DNA from 3 places in the Paenibacillus sp. FSL R10-2748 genome. Region 2 is predicted to be linked to each of the others. Evidence: riboswitches for the same ligand, from Rfam matches in the RefSeq annotation. Region 2 holds a riboswitch; each other region holds the start of a gene.
What was found. A riboswitch is a leader RNA that binds a small molecule or an ion and turns the genes downstream of it on or off. The one in region 2 is predicted to bind cyclic di-AMP.

Region 1 (5,849 bases), on a different contig from region 2:
CACCACGAACAGGGTCATACAGATATAAGAAGATACTTTTTGCGCACGCGGTCCCACAGTAATCCCCCAACTGACCATAAATGCCCACAGTCCGTTAGCAAAGTGAAAGGATGCCGAAACGACACTGATTAAATACAAAATGAAATAAACCGGGTTCGTCACGATGCCATGCATAACGCCGCCTAGCTCCTCATGAGTTACTTTACCCAGAGCTACCTGAAAGCGTGTGTCGTATACGTGCCAGATAATAAATACAAATGTAATGACGCCAGAAATACGCTGGAACAGAAAGCGCCAGTTACGTGAATAGCCGAACCTTTTGACATTCGGGTCAGCCTGATAAGCGATATACAAGCCATAAATCCCGTGGAACAGTAATGGCAAGTAGATGAATAACGTTTCTAGCACAATAACCAGCGGCAAACCATTCAGGAAGGCCACGCTGCGATTAAATCCTTCCTTGCCGCCCTCCACCGCTGTGAAGTTCGTCACCAAATGCTCAACAAAAAATAGAGCCAACGGAATGACGCCAAGAAGCGAATGCAGCTTTCTGGAATAAAATCCTCTCATCTAGGTCATGCTCCCTTCTCTCAATAATAGCGTTTTCAATAGTAATATAACATATAAAATGACAGTTCCCGACAGGAAATGTCCAACAAGGTGTCCCTTATTAGGAAAAACAAAAGTGTGAACATCTTGTGTCGCTTTCATGTTACTCCTTTTCGGCTTATAATGGAATTGCAATATACGTATTAATTATTATGTCTTTTTTGCATATAGAGAGGAAGTGGATGATTTGTTTGAGGATTTGAACGCTTTTGCCGTCATTGTCGAGCAGTCCAGCCTGAATAAAGCCTCCAAACTGCTGAATCTGTCCCAACCTGCCCTGTCTCGCAAAATTGCCAAGCTGGAGGAAGAGCTGGGTGTGAATCTCTTTGATCGTCGGGGCAAACGGCTCGAAATTACGTCCACTGGCCGATTTGTTTATACATTCGCGCTAGAGCAACGGCAACGACAGCTTCGCTTTTTACAAAAGCTGTCCCAGCACAAAAATGAAGCCCAGAGTATGCTTACACTCGGCGCAAGCCTCACGACACTCCAAACGACGCTGCCTACCCTCGTCGAAGCTTTCATGAGCAAGCATCCTCAAACCGAGCTGAAGCTGCTCACCGGTAAAACCCATGAAATCGTCGCCTTTGTACGTGATAAAAAAGCAGACGCCGGTATTGTCGGGTCTGCCATTCATGAAGCCGGACTGCGTTGCATTCCGCTATTTGATGATCATTTGGAGCTTGTTGTTCCCATTGGACATGAATTAACCGTCAAGACAGGAACGGCCTCGATGAAAGACCTGCAAGGATTGCCGATGATTATTTTCTCCAAAGGAACCTGGTATCGCAGTCTGACGGATGACTTATTCCAGCGCAGCGGCATCATGCCGGATATCCGCATGGAAATCGACTCCTTCGAGGCAATTGTACGCCTGCTTCCAACCTGTAAGGCTTCCGCCTTGCTACCCAAATCCTATTTGCGCAGCGAACTATTACGGGATAATGGACTCACTGCATTGTACTTGCCCGATTTGAAGGAGACACGCCGAACGACCTCCCTCATTTACTCGGAGACGACCGATCTCGGTCCGACAGCACGACGCTGGATTAGCGAGACACGTGCGTCGTTTGCAGGCTATCGTATGGTGTAGAGGGTTTAGCCCTCTTCATTGACATTAACAACCTCATCCTCAAAGCGACCGATATTGTCATTCGAGCCGATGATGACCATAATATCGTCTGCTTTTAGCCGATCCATAGCCGTCGGTGCGATCAGGATACCGTTCGCCGTATGAAGCGCCACGACACTACAACCAAAGCGAGTACGGGCATTTAGCTCTGCTAGCGTTTTGCCATTCAGACATGCAGGTACATTGAGTTCCACAATACTGTATTCTTTGGACAACTCCAAATAATCGAGCAAATTAGGCGTGACTAGCTGATGAGCCACCCGGATACCCATATCCCGTTCTGGATAAATGATCCGGTCCACACCGAGCTTCTCTAACGCACGCCCGTGCAGCACAGATATGGCTTTGGCTACGACTTTTTTCACACCCAGCTCCTTCAGCAAAATGGCGGTCAGGATGCTTACCTGAATGTCATCACCAATAGCAACAATGCCGCAATCGAAATTACGGATGCCCAGTGATCGCAATGAGTCTTCATCGGTAGCGTCCGCCACGACAGTATGTGTCAACATCTCACTCATACTGTCCACCACATCCTCATTCCGGTCAATGCCTAGCACCTCGCACCCCATATCCACCAATTGCAAAGCCAGGCTTGAGCCAAACCGTCCCAAGCCAATAACTACAAACTGCTGCGTTTTCATATCTACTCGAAAACTCCCTTATCTGAATCAATTTCATAAATGAGGATTTTGCAAAAATCCCATAAGCGACTTCCAATGAAGAAGATATAGATCGAAATGGTTTAGTTCGTCTATATCTTGACTTCGGAGCGACTGGTATCGAATTTTGCAAAATCCTGAAATGATTAAACCCACGAAATGTATACTACATATCATGAAATGATTCATCCTATAATCATTTTGCCTTCCGGATGACGATATAATTCTTTACCCTTTTTCGGCCCCAGTGCATAAGCTAGCGTGAGTGGCCCCAGTCTACCTGCAAACATCGTCAGGGTAATCACCAGCTTACCTATGACTGTCAAATCAGGTGTAAGCCCCATCGACAGCCCCACCGTACCATACGCAGACACCGTCTCAAACAAGATCATCAGAAAATGATGATCTTCGGTTGCCGACAAAATCATGGTCACCCCGATCACGAACAGCAACCCCAGCAGTGTAATGGTCAAAGCCTTGTAAATTCGTCCCTGCGCAAGTCGGTACTTGAACAGTACAATATCTTCACGCCCCCGTAGCATCGAAATCACGGCTCCAATGAGCAGCGCGAATGTTGTGGTCTTAATCCCGCCTCCAGTAGAGCCAGGAGAAGCCCCGATAAACATGAGTATGATGATAAAAAACTGCGTAGCCTGCCGCAAGCCTGCAATGTCCAGTGTATTGGCACCTGCGGTACGAGGGGTTACGGACTGGAATAAAGATCCCAGCAGTTTCCCCCCCCAATCAAGCGAGCCAAGAGTCTTTGGATTCGTAAACTCAAATACAAAAATCACGAGCGTGCCGACTACAATCATAGCGCCCGTCATGCTGAGTACCACCTTAGTATGCAAGGAAAGTCTCTTGCGCTTGCGATATTCTGCCAGGTCCGACATCACTACAAAACCAATTCCGCCTGAAATAATCAGGAACATAGCTGTAAAATTAACAATCGGATCATATACATAATCTGTCAGGCTGCGAAAGTGCCCGAATAAGTCAAAACCAGCATTGTTAAACATGGAGATGGCATGCCAAATCCCAAAATAAATCGCCCTGCCTACAGGCATATCAAACGACCAGCGAATCGCAAATATTGCAGCACATACGCCCTCAATGACCAGCGAGTACAGCAGCACCTTACGAATCAATCCGACAATTCCTTCGACAGAGGTCTGATTCATCGCTTCCTGTAAAATGAGGCGCTCCCGTAAGGAAATCCGACGTTTGAACACCAGCGCGATCAAGGTAGCCATAGTCATAAAGCCCAGGCCGCCGATCTGAATGAGCGCAGCGATAACAACTTGACCAAAGGTTGTAAAAAAGGTCCCCGTATCCTTTACGACAAGCCCTGTAACACAGGTCGCGGAAGCGGCAGTAAACAAAGCGTCTATAAACGCAAGTGGCTTTCCTGTTGTATTGGAGATCGGCAGCATTAACAATAAACTACCTATTAGAATGATAATGGCAAAGCCCGCAACGAATATCTGCGGTGGAGAAAGCCGGAGCCAGCTTGCATTGGGATTCATCTATTCATCACTTCTCTCCTAATCCTTAAAACTATAAAAACAGTGATTTAATACGGTGTAAGCCCGCTACGCGTTCCATTTGATCTTCCGATCGTCGTTGCCCCTAATTTTTTTGATTTTTCCAAACCTTTAGTAACTATAATTAGCATTCCCTGAATACAGGAAGAATGCATGTCAAGCACTACTCTGCCCCCTGTGCTATTGGCGGGCAGCAGCGAAGGGAGCAGAATTGTTCTGAAGAAGCGAAGCGTTTGCCTTTATCTCCGGATTTTAACCATTAAAGGGGTTATACAATCAAAAAATCCGGGGATAACAGCAATCGGAAGAATAATCTGCACCCGCAGCGGTCTAACCAATCCAAACACTTTTATACACACAAAAAAAGACACCGGAAAACCGAGTGCCTGACTTGGTTCCTGCTCACAGCCTACGAGGTTAGCTGACGGATTCGGGCAGCACAGTATGCCCTATTTACACATCCAATCCAGCAGGATCAGCTGTAAAATTCACCCCAGTAACATGGTTCCCCCGTTTTCTCATAGAAATTCGGCTCAACTGTATATCATTACCTATGTATTTTATAGGCATTGCCTCAAGATTATAATCCTTCTATATCCAGATCACAAAACCGATTTCGCCGAAAAAACGTGAAATTGGCTTTATTTTGCGAATGGGCATCGTTTAATCGCAGCTTATCTTATTTTATTGGAACTTTAAAGTGCTTTCACTCTATTTTCATGAATATCGCTGGTCTGTTGGCGGGAACCTGTGCAGTATGATATCTTTAATGGATGTTCTTATTTACAGATTAAGGAGGAAACTCATGAATCCTATCGGGAAACCGGTCGTGCTCACGGCCAACTTCAAAAAATTAGGCTTGCTGGGCGGGATTGGCCTGATTTGCTTTTTTATCTTTCAATTGCTTATTCCCTCGCTTAGCAATCCGAGTCCAGAATCAGTAATGAACGCAAAGGTCATCAGCAAACAAGAAGCGGTCATACACGCATTGGACTTTGCCCGCTCCGAGTTGGGCTATACTGAATCACAGCCAGAGGAGCCTGTCGTGACCTATCAGGCCGAAACAGATTTGTACGGTTATTTATCTAGAGAAAAACTGCTTCAACAGTACGACCGTACATGGAAGAAAAATTACCCTTACGAAACCTTTCGGGTTGATCTGCCTGAATCCTCAGCGAAAAGCAAACTGCAAATTCATGTGGATTTATCCACTGGGAAGGTCGTTAGCTTTAAACGGATCACCTCCAGTACCAATTACACACAGGCTGATATTTCTACGGATGAAGAAGCACGTAACAGGCTTATACGTGTAGCTGAGGACGGCATGACGCTTGAAGCCAAGGAGCAGGCGGCCGCAGTATGGGTTAAGCGCTTTGGTTTTAAGCCGTCGGACTTGAAGCTCGCCACCACTGAAAAAGAAGGTGGATTAAAGTATACCGTAGACGATAAAAAAATCGGCGCCTCGGTACTTACATTGGCTTTTACTTTCGAAGACGGTGATGTTCGCTCCTTCTCTCAAAGCTTTTCGGCCCCGTCGTCCTATACCGATTATATCGAAAAGCAAACATTTTGGGCGAATTGGATGACCTATGCGGGTTATGCCCTATTTAGCTTTGTGCTGGGTGTTCTTGCCATTGTGTATGCGTCACTCACCCGACGACATACTTCATTTGTACGCGGCATTGTTCTGTCCGTTATATACTTTATTGCAAGTATAGCTGGGACAATGAACATGCTGCCTTTATTGCAAGCAGAAGCAGGCGGTAAGGGCATGCTTATATTTCTTATGGTGTTCCAGATTGGTGTTACCTTCTTCATGGCAGTAGCGCTCTACTTCTCCTTGGTCGGCGGTGACGGACTTATGCGTCAGGTTGGACTGAATGCATGGCCGCGTGCGAAAGA
Region 2 (5,849 bases):
TGAGCAGATTGACCAAAAAATTCGAATTGTACAGCATCAATCGCCAGTGATTTGCCTGATTTTTCGTAACGGTCATAAGGATGCGTCATAAGTGCTATGTCGCAATCATCAAACAATCCGGCAGCGGCCATAGGGACCTTTGCACCGCGTGTTTCTTCGGCAGGTGTGCCATATACCCGTACTTCTCCACCAGTTTCGTCGATGATCGACTTGAGGCCGACGGCAGCACCAGTACTCATCATACATATCAAATGGTGCCCACAGGCGTGTCCTAGACCTTTCAGAGCGTCATATTCTGCCAGAAAAGCGACAACCGGCCCGGGTTTTGCAGCTTTGTAAGTTGCAATAAAGGCTGTTTCTATGCCCAATACAGGTGCCTGGACCTCAAATCCGTGAAAAACCAGTTCTTCTTTTAAACGGGCAGCGGCCAGAAATTCCTCGTTTCCAAGTTCAGGATTTGCGCCAATATATAACGAAATGTCCTTAAACCGTGGGGCATGCTGCTCAATGGTCTGTTGAATGGTCTGTTTAAAATCCATGCTGAAAACTCCTTTATATAAGCTGTAATGTAGGTACTGCGTTAGGTATGCTGAAATTGTACTATAACATTCATTGCATAATCATGCATATTCATTTATAATGACACAATCTTATTTATTATAAAGAATTTAAGGAGAGAAAAAAAGATTGAAAAAGGCATATCGTTTTACCGCCCTGGTTTTGACGGCGGTTATCTTGCTGTTGACTGGTCTTCCCATGCTCAATGCATACGGAACGGAAGCAAAGCCACAGAAAAAACTTGTAGTGGGCATGAGTGCCGACTTTCCGCCGTATGAGTTTCATAAAGTCATTAACGGTAAGGATACCATTGTTGGGTTCGATGTGGATATCGCCAAGGAAATCGCCAAAGATTTGGATGCGGAGATGGTCCCTGAAGACATGAGTTTTGACTCTTTGCTGCCTGCTCTGCAAAGTGGTCGTGTAGACTTGGTACTGTCCGGTATGACACCAACGGATGAACGCAGAAAGAGTATTGATTTTTCGGATGTATACTATCGCTCCAAGCAAGTCATCATGGTACGCCCAGAGGATAAAGACAAATATCCGACGATGGATGCTTTGAAAGGCGAGAAGATCGGAGCACAAAAGGGAAGTATTCAGGAAGAGATTGCTCAAAAAGTGCCCAATGCCTCTGTAACTTCACTGGATAAAATATCTGACCTGGTACTCCAGCTGCGGACCCAGCGTGTGAACGCTGTCGTGATCGAAGATACGGTTGCTAAAGGATACACGTTAGACGGTACCGTAACCCTTGCCAAGGCTGTGCCTGAGGATGCGGGAGCAGAAACAGCTGTAGGTATCCGTAAAGGGAATGCAGAATTGCTTGCTTCTGTAAATAAAACGTTGGCCCGCCTGAAAGCAGACGGGTCGATTGAGAAGTTTTCCACGGAAGCGAGTGCACTTTCTGCGGATCGTCAGGTTTCTTCTAATAACATTGTAGATATTTTTTGGAAATACCGCAGTTTATACGCTACGGGTATCGGCTACACCTTGTTGCTGTCTGCGCTCGGAGTACTGTTCGGATTCATCATTGGTCTGATCATATCCTTGCTACGTATGAGTGGAGTACGCATCATTGAGTGGTTAGGTACCACTTATGTAGAGATACTGCGTGGCACACCTATGCTGGTGCAACTCATGATTATTCACTACGGGGTTGCTTTGACGCTGGGTGTCAATTTTACTCCACTCCAGTCTGGTATAATCACATTATCTCTGAATAGCTCGGCATATCTGGCTGAAATTTTCCGTGCAGGTATCCAGGCAGTAGACCGTGGACAGATGGAGGCTGCCCGTTCATTGGGTATGGGACGAGGCAAAGCTATGCGTCATGTCATTTTACCGCAAGCGTTTAAATCTATTTTGCCTGCTATCGGTAATGAGTTTATTACGATCATTAAAGAATCATCCATTATTTCGACCATTGGGATGGTGGATATTATGTATCAGGCCCAAGTCATTAAGAACATTACCTACGAAGGATTAAGTCCGTTCGTAATCGCAGCCGCTATTTATTTTGTAATGACATTCAGCTTGTCTAAGCTGCTGGGTTTATGGGAAAGGAAGTTGAGAGCCAGTGATCACCGTTAAACAACTGCGTAAATCGTTCGGCAAGAATGAGATTTTAAAAGGCATTGATATAGATATCGCCAAAGGTGAAGTCGTCGTCATCATCGGTCCCAGCGGTTCGGGGAAGAGTACGTTTTTACGTTGCATGAATCTGCTAGAACAGCCTACGGACGGGGAGATTTTGTTTGAGGGCGAGCCGATTACAGCTCGTGGTCATAATATTAATGTAACCCGGGAGAAGATGGGGATGGTGTTCCAGCATTTTAATCTGTTCCCGCATAAAACAGTGTTGCAGAACCTGACGCTAGCACCAACGCAGGTTAGAAGACAGTCAGGGAAGGAAGCGGAAAAAATTGCGCTAGAACTCCTGCGTACCGTAGGGCTTGAGGATAAGAAGAATACCTATCCGAACCAGCTATCCGGTGGTCAGAAGCAACGTATTGCGATTGCGCGTGCTTTGGCCATGCAGCCGCACGTAATGCTGTTCGATGAGCCGACTTCTGCATTGGACCCTGAAATGGTTGGAGAGGTTCTGGATGTAATGAAGAAGCTCGCCGAAGGCGGCATGACCATGGTAATCGTGACGCATGAAATGGGCTTTGCCCGCGAGGTAGGCGATCGAATCATCTTTATGGATAACGGTCAAATTGTGGAACAAGGTACACCAGAGCAGGTATTTGGTACTCCAAGCCATGATCGCACCCGTGATTTTCTTGCCAAAGTATTGTAAGAAAGTGCTGATATGAGCTATAAAAAAGCCCTCCGTTTGACGGAGGGCTTTTTCTTTTTTTGTCACCATTTCACCATATTTTCGTAACAAATATCGATTTCTTGGTGACAAAATTGTAACGAGTATAGTATGATGTTCAAGGTTCCCAACATTTTCATGCGGATAAGGTTACAAAATTGTGATATTATGCAGTAAGCCAAAACTTACCGGGACAGCATGCGGTTATGACAAACGCTGAATGCTGGGCCCAAACTATGGGAAGTGCGGGGGACGTAACAACGGCAGTCTTTCCGAAACGTCATAAGACGATATGGAATATGCCTAGGGGTGAATTGCACAAGCATAGGGCTTCTCCTGAGTCCGAATCCGACAGCTAACTTCGCAGGCATAACAGAGGAGGTACATATCTTTGAAACATCTAAAACATATTGGAAAAACCATGAAATTTGCGGTGCTTGCCGCAGCCATTGCAGGGCTGGCACAGACAGCTGGAGTAGCGGATGCTGCTTCGCTTCATACTGCCAAAGATGGCGATACCTTCTTTTTGCTTGCTCAACGTTATGGAGTATCAGTGGACGAGCTGACGAAGGCGAACCCAAACATTGCCTCTAACAATATATATGCAGGTCTGCAAATTAAGGTACCTGGTGAAAAAAGTGTGAATGCAGCTTCGGATTCGAAGCCTCAGCTTCTTACGGAGAAAGCACCAGCGAATGAGGGGCCAACGATTGAAGCGTGGGGCAAAACATTTAACTATAGCAAAATAGTTGACGTTAAGGCTACTGCGTATTCTGCCGCAGCCGATGAGAATGGTAAATGGGGAGCAGTGGACTACTACGGCAATCCACTTAAACTAGGTACAATTGCGGTAGACCCGAACGTCATTCCGATGGGCACGAAAGTGCTGGTTACAGGCTATTCCCACCCAGGTTTGCCGGATCATTCTTTTGTAGCTGTCGCTCGCGATCAGGGCAGCGCTATTACAGGAAAACGGATTGATATCTTTATTCCTGGCAACAAATCATTTGTGAACGACTTTGGATTTCAAAATGTGAAGCTGTACGTTATTGATAAATAGCATTATACGTATATACGGTTTAATTAAACATAATATATATTATGTAAACTTAATGCCTGTATCCTACCGCATATAACTAGGTCAGACTCTTATCAGGTCCTATCCATAAAAAAGGCTGTCTTGACGAGCAGAAAACTTCTGCTGGTAAGACAGCCTTTTTACGTTGCTTTAGCTTGTAGCTCAATCCTAAACATATGGTTATTTCTGTTCCGATGTGTGGAGTAGCCGGGGGACTGTCACAAATTTGTAGCCCTTAGCTTTTAGAGAGTGAATTAGACCCGGCAGAGCTTGGACAGTGCCTTGCAAGTTGGAACTTTGACCTCCACCTGCGTGCATTAAAATAATAGAGCCAGGCCCAGTAGCTGGGATCACATTGCGCTGAATTTGTGTTTTACTTAGTCCCTTCCAGTCGAGAGAGTCTACATTCCAATTGACAATCATGTAGCCATGACGACGTGCCCACTGGATTTGAGGCTCCGTGATTTCACCGTAGGGTGGACGAATCAACTTGGGGCGAAAACCTGCGCTGGCTTGTAAAATACGTTCTGTTTTTGTAATCTGGTTGCGAAAGCGTTCTGGTGTGGCCTTCCTAAAATCCGGATGAGTATAGGAATGGTTTCCTATAGCATGGCCTTCACGGATAATACGGCGTATGATCCCCGGATGCTTTTCCGCACGGTGACCGACGATGAAAAATGTAGCTTTGATGCCATTGGCGTGTAATACGTCCAAAACCTGCGGCGTATACCTAGAATCGGGCACATCATCAAAGGTTAGGGCAATTTGGCGGGTGTGTGGGCCGCACATTTTAAAAATGTCCGCATGTTTTTTTCGCAGCATTGCTAATGTAGGAGTTGCTCGATCTATGCTCTGTTGTACAGAAGAAGCAACAGTTGCTTCCTTGGGATGGGGCGTTCCGATGTTGGGAGGCGCATCCGCGTGAACGGGTAAACTTGAAAATGCTAGTAACAGTGCCAAGCCTGGCAACACTCCCCTGTACGGCATATGTATCCCCCCTTTCCGTGCAGTGATACCTAGTGGTGCTCTCGACTATTATGTACCTGTCCTATTAAAAATATGCTGGTTACCAAGTTCGGCTCATAAACGACTGGAAAGAAGTCCACGATGAAACGATTATCAATGAAGATGATGGAGCTAAACGTACATATTCTCTTAAACATGACCGAAAACAGGAGCATTTTCGCAAGTTTTAGCCTTACAACGAATTCGGTATACCGTGACAGCTGGTGTATAATGGGGATGCAATTCATAATTATACAGACATGGAATTGAAGGAAGGATGGATAAAAGTGACCGACTTGTTTACTCCTTATCAATTAAAGGGGCTTTCTTTAAAAAATCGGATTGTCATGCCCCCGATGTGCCAATACAGCGTGGAGGCCAAGGACGGAAATCCAACGGATTGGCATCATGTCCATTATGTGAGCCGGGCAGTAGGAGGCACTGGACTTATTATTGTGGAAATGACAGCGGTCCATCCAGATGGACGTATTACAGATCGTGATTTGGGTATTTGGAGTGACGAACATATTCCTGCATATCGTAAGATTGTAGAGGAAGTTCACAAGTATGGTGCCAAAATTGGCATTCAACTAGGCCACGCTGGACGCAAGGCTGAAGATGCTGAGCAACCTGTGGGTCCTTCCTCGATTCCTTTTAGCGAACGCTTTAAAGAGCCGCACGCCTTAAAGACAGCTGAAGTCAGGGAACTGGTTCAGGCATACAAAGAAGGCGCGCGCCGCGCGGTGGAAGCAGGTTTTGACACGGTCGAGATACATGGCGCTCACGGCTATCTGATCCATCAATTTCATTCGCCTTTAACAAATGCCAGAGAAGATGAATATGGGCAGGATTTGTCACTGTTCGGTGTTGAGGTCATACATGCTGTTA
Region 3 (5,849 bases), on a different contig from region 2:
CATTATAACGAATTTTAGAGGGATTGTCAAATCAAGCTAAATATTATAACAACACGAAAAATAAGTTGTCAATTTAATTTTTTGCGAACAGGAATAATTTATATAAAAAATGACAAAAAGCCTCTAAAAGCAGAGGCTTTTTGTTCAGATTAATCCTATTGGCACATTTGAATCCTAGATTGCGGAAGGCGTTACTTTAAGCGTAGACAAATTTTCAAGCTTCGGCAGGCCGATGCGATAGCTTCCCCTAGTTTCAATTCCACCCACTCCGCGGCTGCCACTGATTGTCTGGTGAAACAGGTCCCCCATGTTGACCGTATCACGGATCGAAGTAAAGGCCGCCTTGGCAGCCACGTAAACGGGGTCCAGCGCGTGAATCAGGATACGCCCTGGTGAGCTGGCAAAGTTCGCTCCCGCACGTAGCAACGCTTCAAAATGGGACTGGCACGCCCCCGCTACAATCGTCAGCGAATCCAGATGACGTTCATATTGTCTTGCTACCTGAATCGCCGCCACAAAATTTTGCGAATTTTTATAACTTTTCAAGCTGTACAAATCATAAGGCTGTGGCTGCTTCAGCACACCGTCATGTCCGGTAATGACCACGATATCCGGACGGATACGGGGAAGCAGTCGGTACAACGTGTCCGCCATTGCCGATTCGTGAACGTGATGTCCCTCTGCAGGAACACGGAGCTGTTCATATAAACTGAGACATTTTTTCAAATAGCCGGGATCCCCATCCAGATGAAGAACCTTTCCCGGCATTTCAAAATACGTTGACTCGACCGGATCACTCCAGTCCCCAACCAGAGCTGCCTGACTACGAGCAGCTTGCTGCTGGCGTGCCCGTTGCAACAGATTAAGAGACTCACCAGCCTTAATATGGGCCTGCTGAGTCTTACCGCTAATCTGGTCTGCAGGCACTCTGACCAGATCGTTCACCGGGGAATCGGCCAGCAGCCGAAATTCTATTCCCTTAATGATCGCTTTATCCCGCTGGATGTCCTCAACACGAAACGTGACATCTCCGCCGTACGATTTCCGAACGACCAAGTCTCCTAAACTCATCACACTGTATCACCCCTCCTATATCGTATGGGTGAATGCACAGTTTGGTTCCAGCTTAGGATATACCTGCCTCCAACAGCACAGCGCTGAGACGCGCAAATTCCTCAATACTTAGCGTTTCTCCTCGACGGGAGGGTTCAATACCAGCTTGTTGCAACAACGGCTCCAGCGTGTCCCTGTTCTCTTTGGTGAAGAAACGGCTTTTTAAGTTATTGGAAATGGTTTTACGACGCTGGGCAAAAGCAGCATGAACCACTTCAAAGAAATGCTTCTCATCCACCACTTCCACTGGAGGGGCTTCCCGTACACGCAACCGGATGACTGCAGACTCCACATTCGGCTGGGGAATAAATACTGTATTCGGCACAATACAGACTAATTCAGGTTCGCTGTAATATTGCACCGCAATGCTCAGGCTGCCGTAATCCTTCGTTCCAGGAGACGCAGCCATACGCTCAGCCACTTCTTTTTGGATCATAACGACGATATTCTCCAGAGGGAGCTTGTCCTCCAGCAGCCTCATCAGAATCGGTGTAGTAACGTAGTACGGCAGATTAGCCACGACACTTACTTTGCTCACGTCTGCAAAATCGGCTGCGAACACCTCGCGCAAATCCAGCTTCAACACATCTCCATGACGTACCTTCACATGCTCGTAAGGGGCCAACACTTCTTCGAGAATTGGCAGCAGCCGCTGGTCAATCTCGACAGCGGTAACTGCCTTGGCCGATTGGGCTAGCTTCTCGGTCAAAGCACCAATCCCAGGACCGATCTCAAGTGCGCCCTTCGTCTCATCCAATCCGGCAGCATTTACAATCTTATTGAGAATATTCTGATCAATCAGGAAATTTTGTCCCAAACTCTTTTTGAACGAAAAACCGTGCCGTTGAATAATGTCCTTCGTACGCCGCGGTGTTGCTATATCTTGAATCCCTGTCATACGGATATCACAATCCTTCACTTTCAATTTGTGCCAGCGCCCCGGCAAATTCCTCGCGGCTGATCTGAAATACAGAGAGCCGTTTATGTAGCTGCTTTCCGTTACAATAACCAATACCCAGCACATTCCCTAAGGCCATACGGCGTGCAGCAGCATTGGGATGGGTGATGAGTCCAGCATCAATCAGGTCCGCCCACTCAATCAGCGGGTCGGCGCCTTCCACTGTCGTATGGACCCGTGCAAGAGCGTGTCTGATCGCTTCCGGTGAGGCATTCTCCACGCCAATATCTCCTTTACGCGTCGCTTCTGCCTCGGGTATAAAGGCCTGCTTGCAGCCGGGTACCTTGGAAGCGATAATCTTACGGATGCGCTCCCCTGCATGATCGGGATCGGTTAAAATGATGACCCCCCGCCGCTCCTGCGCCAATGCAATTTTACGCAGCGTCATTTTATTAATGGCGGAGCCGCCAGTTTCTATCGTATCCGCTTCAACAGCGCGGCGAATGGCCACCGTATCATCCCGGCCCTCTACCACGATCACTTCCTTGATCATTTGCGTTTCCCTCCACTGCTACACAGCAAGCTATATTTATCTTTCCCTGCTTTTGAAAACAAAATAAGAAGAGGATATCCTCTTCTTAGCATGGCATAACTATGTTGTTAATACTATCGCATTGCCCTCAACATACACAACCTGTTTTAGTTGATTTCAGGCTTTACCGGTCCGATAACATAAACGGTTTTACCGTGCTTACGACCAAATTGGTTGGCTCGGCTCAAACTCTCATAATACACATCGATTTTGTGGCCTTTAATCGCGCCACCGGTATCCTCCGCACGGCGGAAGCCCACCCCTTCGATATACACCCACCAGCCGATTGGAATTACACTCGGATCGACCGCGATGGTGCGTCCTTCCGTGACACGTGCGCCGGATGCAGTACGTGTACCGATACCTGGCTCCTGTGAGGAATACGCCGTCATGGAGACATTTTGTAAAACTTTGCTATATTTAAAATTGACGCCTGCTTTACGGACAGCACTGCCCGAACTAACCGTTGTTGCCTTAACCGCATCATTGGGACCGACGGAAGCAGCCAGAACGACCGGTTTTTTCTTCGTTCCTACTGCAATGACTTTATCCACACGGTTCTGTGCAACCTCCTTGTTAACCAGCTGTTTGGATACCAACTTTCCATCATGATATACCTTTTGAACGTGCTGGACGACCACACCCGATTTGCCGCTTTGAATGACCCGATTATCGCCTTTATAAAGACTCGGATCGGCCGTTTTGATGACCTGATAAGGCACCTGTTTTTTCTGTTCGACCTGCTGTTTCTTCACACGGACGATTTTTATGTCCATGTTAGACGAAACAGAGGCATCCAACGCAGGATAAACTTTATCCGTTGATGATAATTTATAGCCCGAGGTACGAATGGCACCTTCTACTGTATTTTCTGTTGTGTACAGCTTTTTCGTCTCATTGCCTGAAGATACTTTGACTTGATTGGCACGTTTAATGACTACGCGATCGCCATCCTGTATTGCTCCATTTAGCGGCATGGAAACTGTATCATGCGGCTGAAGTGAAATGGAATGCTCGCTCAGCAAATCTTGAAGCTTGGATTCCCGGGTTTCTACCGCAGACGCCTTGCCATCGATGACAAAAAAGACTTGTTTTTTAGATTGCGTGTACATCAGAATTGAAATCATAATCGTTAGCGCGATTAGAAATATAGCAACCAAAGCAGCCTGGCGCACATTCTCTTGCTTCCAACGCAATACGTAAGACATGCTGGATGAGCGTGACTCATGGGTATCCTTTTTTTGGAAAATGCCCATTTCCTCCGTCCTCCTTACATAGCCCGCCGTCTGGAGTAAGACATAGTTGAGATTTGACGTGACTATAACAGATTTTCTACAAGACAAGCCCAAACTGCGACTGTCCTGCACCATGTACCCGTCTTCGCGGCATGCTGTCCTCCCCTGTTTAACCACAGTATGATGACAGATTTTCTTTTATTCACAACAAAAAAAGCCAGAGAAAGAGACTAGAGAGCTCTTTCGTGGCTTCCGGCATGTGTGAATATGCGGGAAAACTCATGCACGAGATGGCTTCTCTCTTGTTACGCTTACGGGGTTAGCTGTCGGGTTCGGACGTAGAGAGTCGCCCTAGCTTGGGTCAACCGCTCATGGCGGTCGCCTTCACATTCACCCCGAAGACCCAGAAAGAAATCGAAATACGGCTCCTCCACCTATTCAATCCCATCCGGGGAAAGAATTTCGGTCGAGCCGGCCTGGCGGAAGAGACGTTCCCTTCTTGCACATATGCCGGACGTACTGTAAGCCATATCGGTTCCCCCGTTCCCTGTAAAAGGGACTCAGCGAGACTGGTTCATGAAATGACTTGTTGATGTTTACATTCAAACAACAATTCACTGAAAAGATGATATCCTGTTTCTATGCATGTTGTAAAGCAGGTTTCAAGTACATTTTTTAAAATATTCGGTTAAAATATTGTAATATTCTCGAGTTTCCTGCAACAAATTCATGATTAGCTTCGTCTATCTCTTTATTTTGATCGATTTCTTCACTTTTTCATTGAATGTCAAATCGTTCCAGGGCATTTTGGGTCGTTATTGACACTAATTCCTCCACTGTAATCCCTTTGATTTGGGCTGCAGCCTCTGCTACCAGTCTCACATGTGCAGACTCATTTCGCTTCCCACGAAACGGATGAGGCGTCAGATAGGGAGCATCAGTTTCAATGAGCAGACGGTCCAGCGGCACCTGTGCGAGCACCTCTTTTGGCTGCTTGGCATTTTTGAACGTTATTGGACCACCAAAGGAAAGGTGAAATCCCATATCCAGCACCATTTTGGCTGTCTCCCAGCTACCCGAAAAGGAGTGCATGACTCCTCCAATCTCACTCGCTTTTTCCTCGCGCAATATCCTAACAATATCTTCATGTGCATCCCGGTTATGAATAACAATGGGCATTTTGAGCTCACGAGCCAGACCAATTTGATTTCGAAACACCCGATGCTGCACATCCTTCGGTGATGTATCCCAATAATAATCCAGACCGATCTCTCCGATGGCTACAACCTTTTTATGACTGCATAACGATGCAATCCATTCTAGATCGCCCTCCTGCATTGTAATAGCATCCTGCGGATGCCATCCAACTGCCGCATAAATAAAATCATACGTCTCGGCCAATTTCATAGTGGATGGAATGGTCTCACGATTAAATCCGATATTGATCATCCGTGTTACTCCTGATTCGACAGCACGTGCTATAACTTCTTCACGATCTTCGTCAAATTGTGGCGCATCCAAGTGAGTATGAGTGTCGAATAAATCCAAGGTTTACATCTCCTTTTTTTACTTACATTTCTATATAGTTGTCTATTCTTTGACAAAATAATTCCTTATTTCGGCAGGAAGCCTGTCTTTTACCGCGTTCAATTTATTCTGGGGAAAATACATATGATATTTTCCTCGGTGAATACCACTTATTGAGCGCACAATTTCCGAAACTTCGGATATTTCACTCACCTCGCCCTGACGTCCAAGCAGTAAAATCTGGTTGTCCGTCGAGCCACCCTGCCGAAACACATCATAAGGAAGATCTGTCGGAAAATCAATTTCAAAATCATATTCAGGGTGCAAACCAGCCTCTTTCAAAGCTTCTCTAATACTGTCAATGGTATCTGTATCCATATTTTCAATCTCTACATATTTATACAATCTACGGTCCATAAAACGGCTGCTCAAATCACTTAAAATCTCGTCCTTTTCTCGTTTCCACTGGCTAAATACGGTCTGG

Region 1: linked by a shared signal. The riboswitch ahead of NSS66_RS19310 (TrkH family potassium uptake protein) and the one ahead of NSS66_RS06815 (3D domain-containing protein) in region 2 are both predicted to bind cyclic di-AMP.
Region 3: linked by a shared signal. The riboswitch ahead of NSS66_RS25400 (3D domain-containing protein) and the one ahead of NSS66_RS06815 (3D domain-containing protein) in region 2 are both predicted to bind cyclic di-AMP.

What each region holds. Positions count from the first base shown of each region.
Region 1 covers NZ_JBBOTK010000006.1:245,976-251,824, forward strand. The annotation lists gene NSS66_RS19295 (succinate dehydrogenase cytochrome b558 subunit) at 1-570, opposite strand, end outside; gene NSS66_RS19300 (LysR family transcriptional regulator) at 797-1,702, shown strand; gene NSS66_RS19305 (potassium channel family protein) at 1,708-2,385, opposite strand; gene NSS66_RS19310 (TrkH family potassium uptake protein) at 2,589-3,929, opposite strand; cyclic di-AMP (ydaO/yuaA leader) riboswitch at 4,339-4,491, opposite strand; gene NSS66_RS19315 (CPBP family intramembrane glutamic endopeptidase) at 4,753-5,849, shown strand, end outside.
Region 2 covers NZ_JBBOTK010000002.1:101,152-107,000, reverse strand. The annotation lists gene NSS66_RS06830 (M20 family metallopeptidase) at 1-539, opposite strand, end outside; gene NSS66_RS06825 (ABC transporter substrate-binding protein/permease) at 688-2,151, shown strand; gene NSS66_RS06820 (amino acid ABC transporter ATP-binding protein) at 2,138-2,860, shown strand; cyclic di-AMP (ydaO/yuaA leader) riboswitch at 3,095-3,263, shown strand; gene NSS66_RS06815 (3D domain-containing protein) at 3,270-3,938, shown strand; gene NSS66_RS06810 (polysaccharide deacetylase family protein) at 4,137-4,943, opposite strand; gene NSS66_RS06805 (NADH:flavin oxidoreductase/NADH oxidase) at 5,249-5,849, shown strand, end outside.
Region 3 covers NZ_JBBOTK010000013.1:78,872-84,720, forward strand. The annotation lists gene yabG (sporulation peptidase YabG) at 175-1,071, opposite strand; gene rsmA (16S rRNA (adenine(1518)-N(6)/adenine(1519)-N(6))-dimethyltransferase RsmA) at 1,127-2,011, opposite strand; gene rnmV (ribonuclease M5) at 2,019-2,564, opposite strand; gene NSS66_RS25400 (3D domain-containing protein) at 2,711-3,859, opposite strand; cyclic di-AMP (ydaO/yuaA leader) riboswitch at 4,131-4,414, opposite strand; gene NSS66_RS25405 (TatD family hydrolase) at 4,616-5,386, opposite strand; gene NSS66_RS25410 (HD domain-containing protein) at 5,429-5,849, opposite strand, start outside.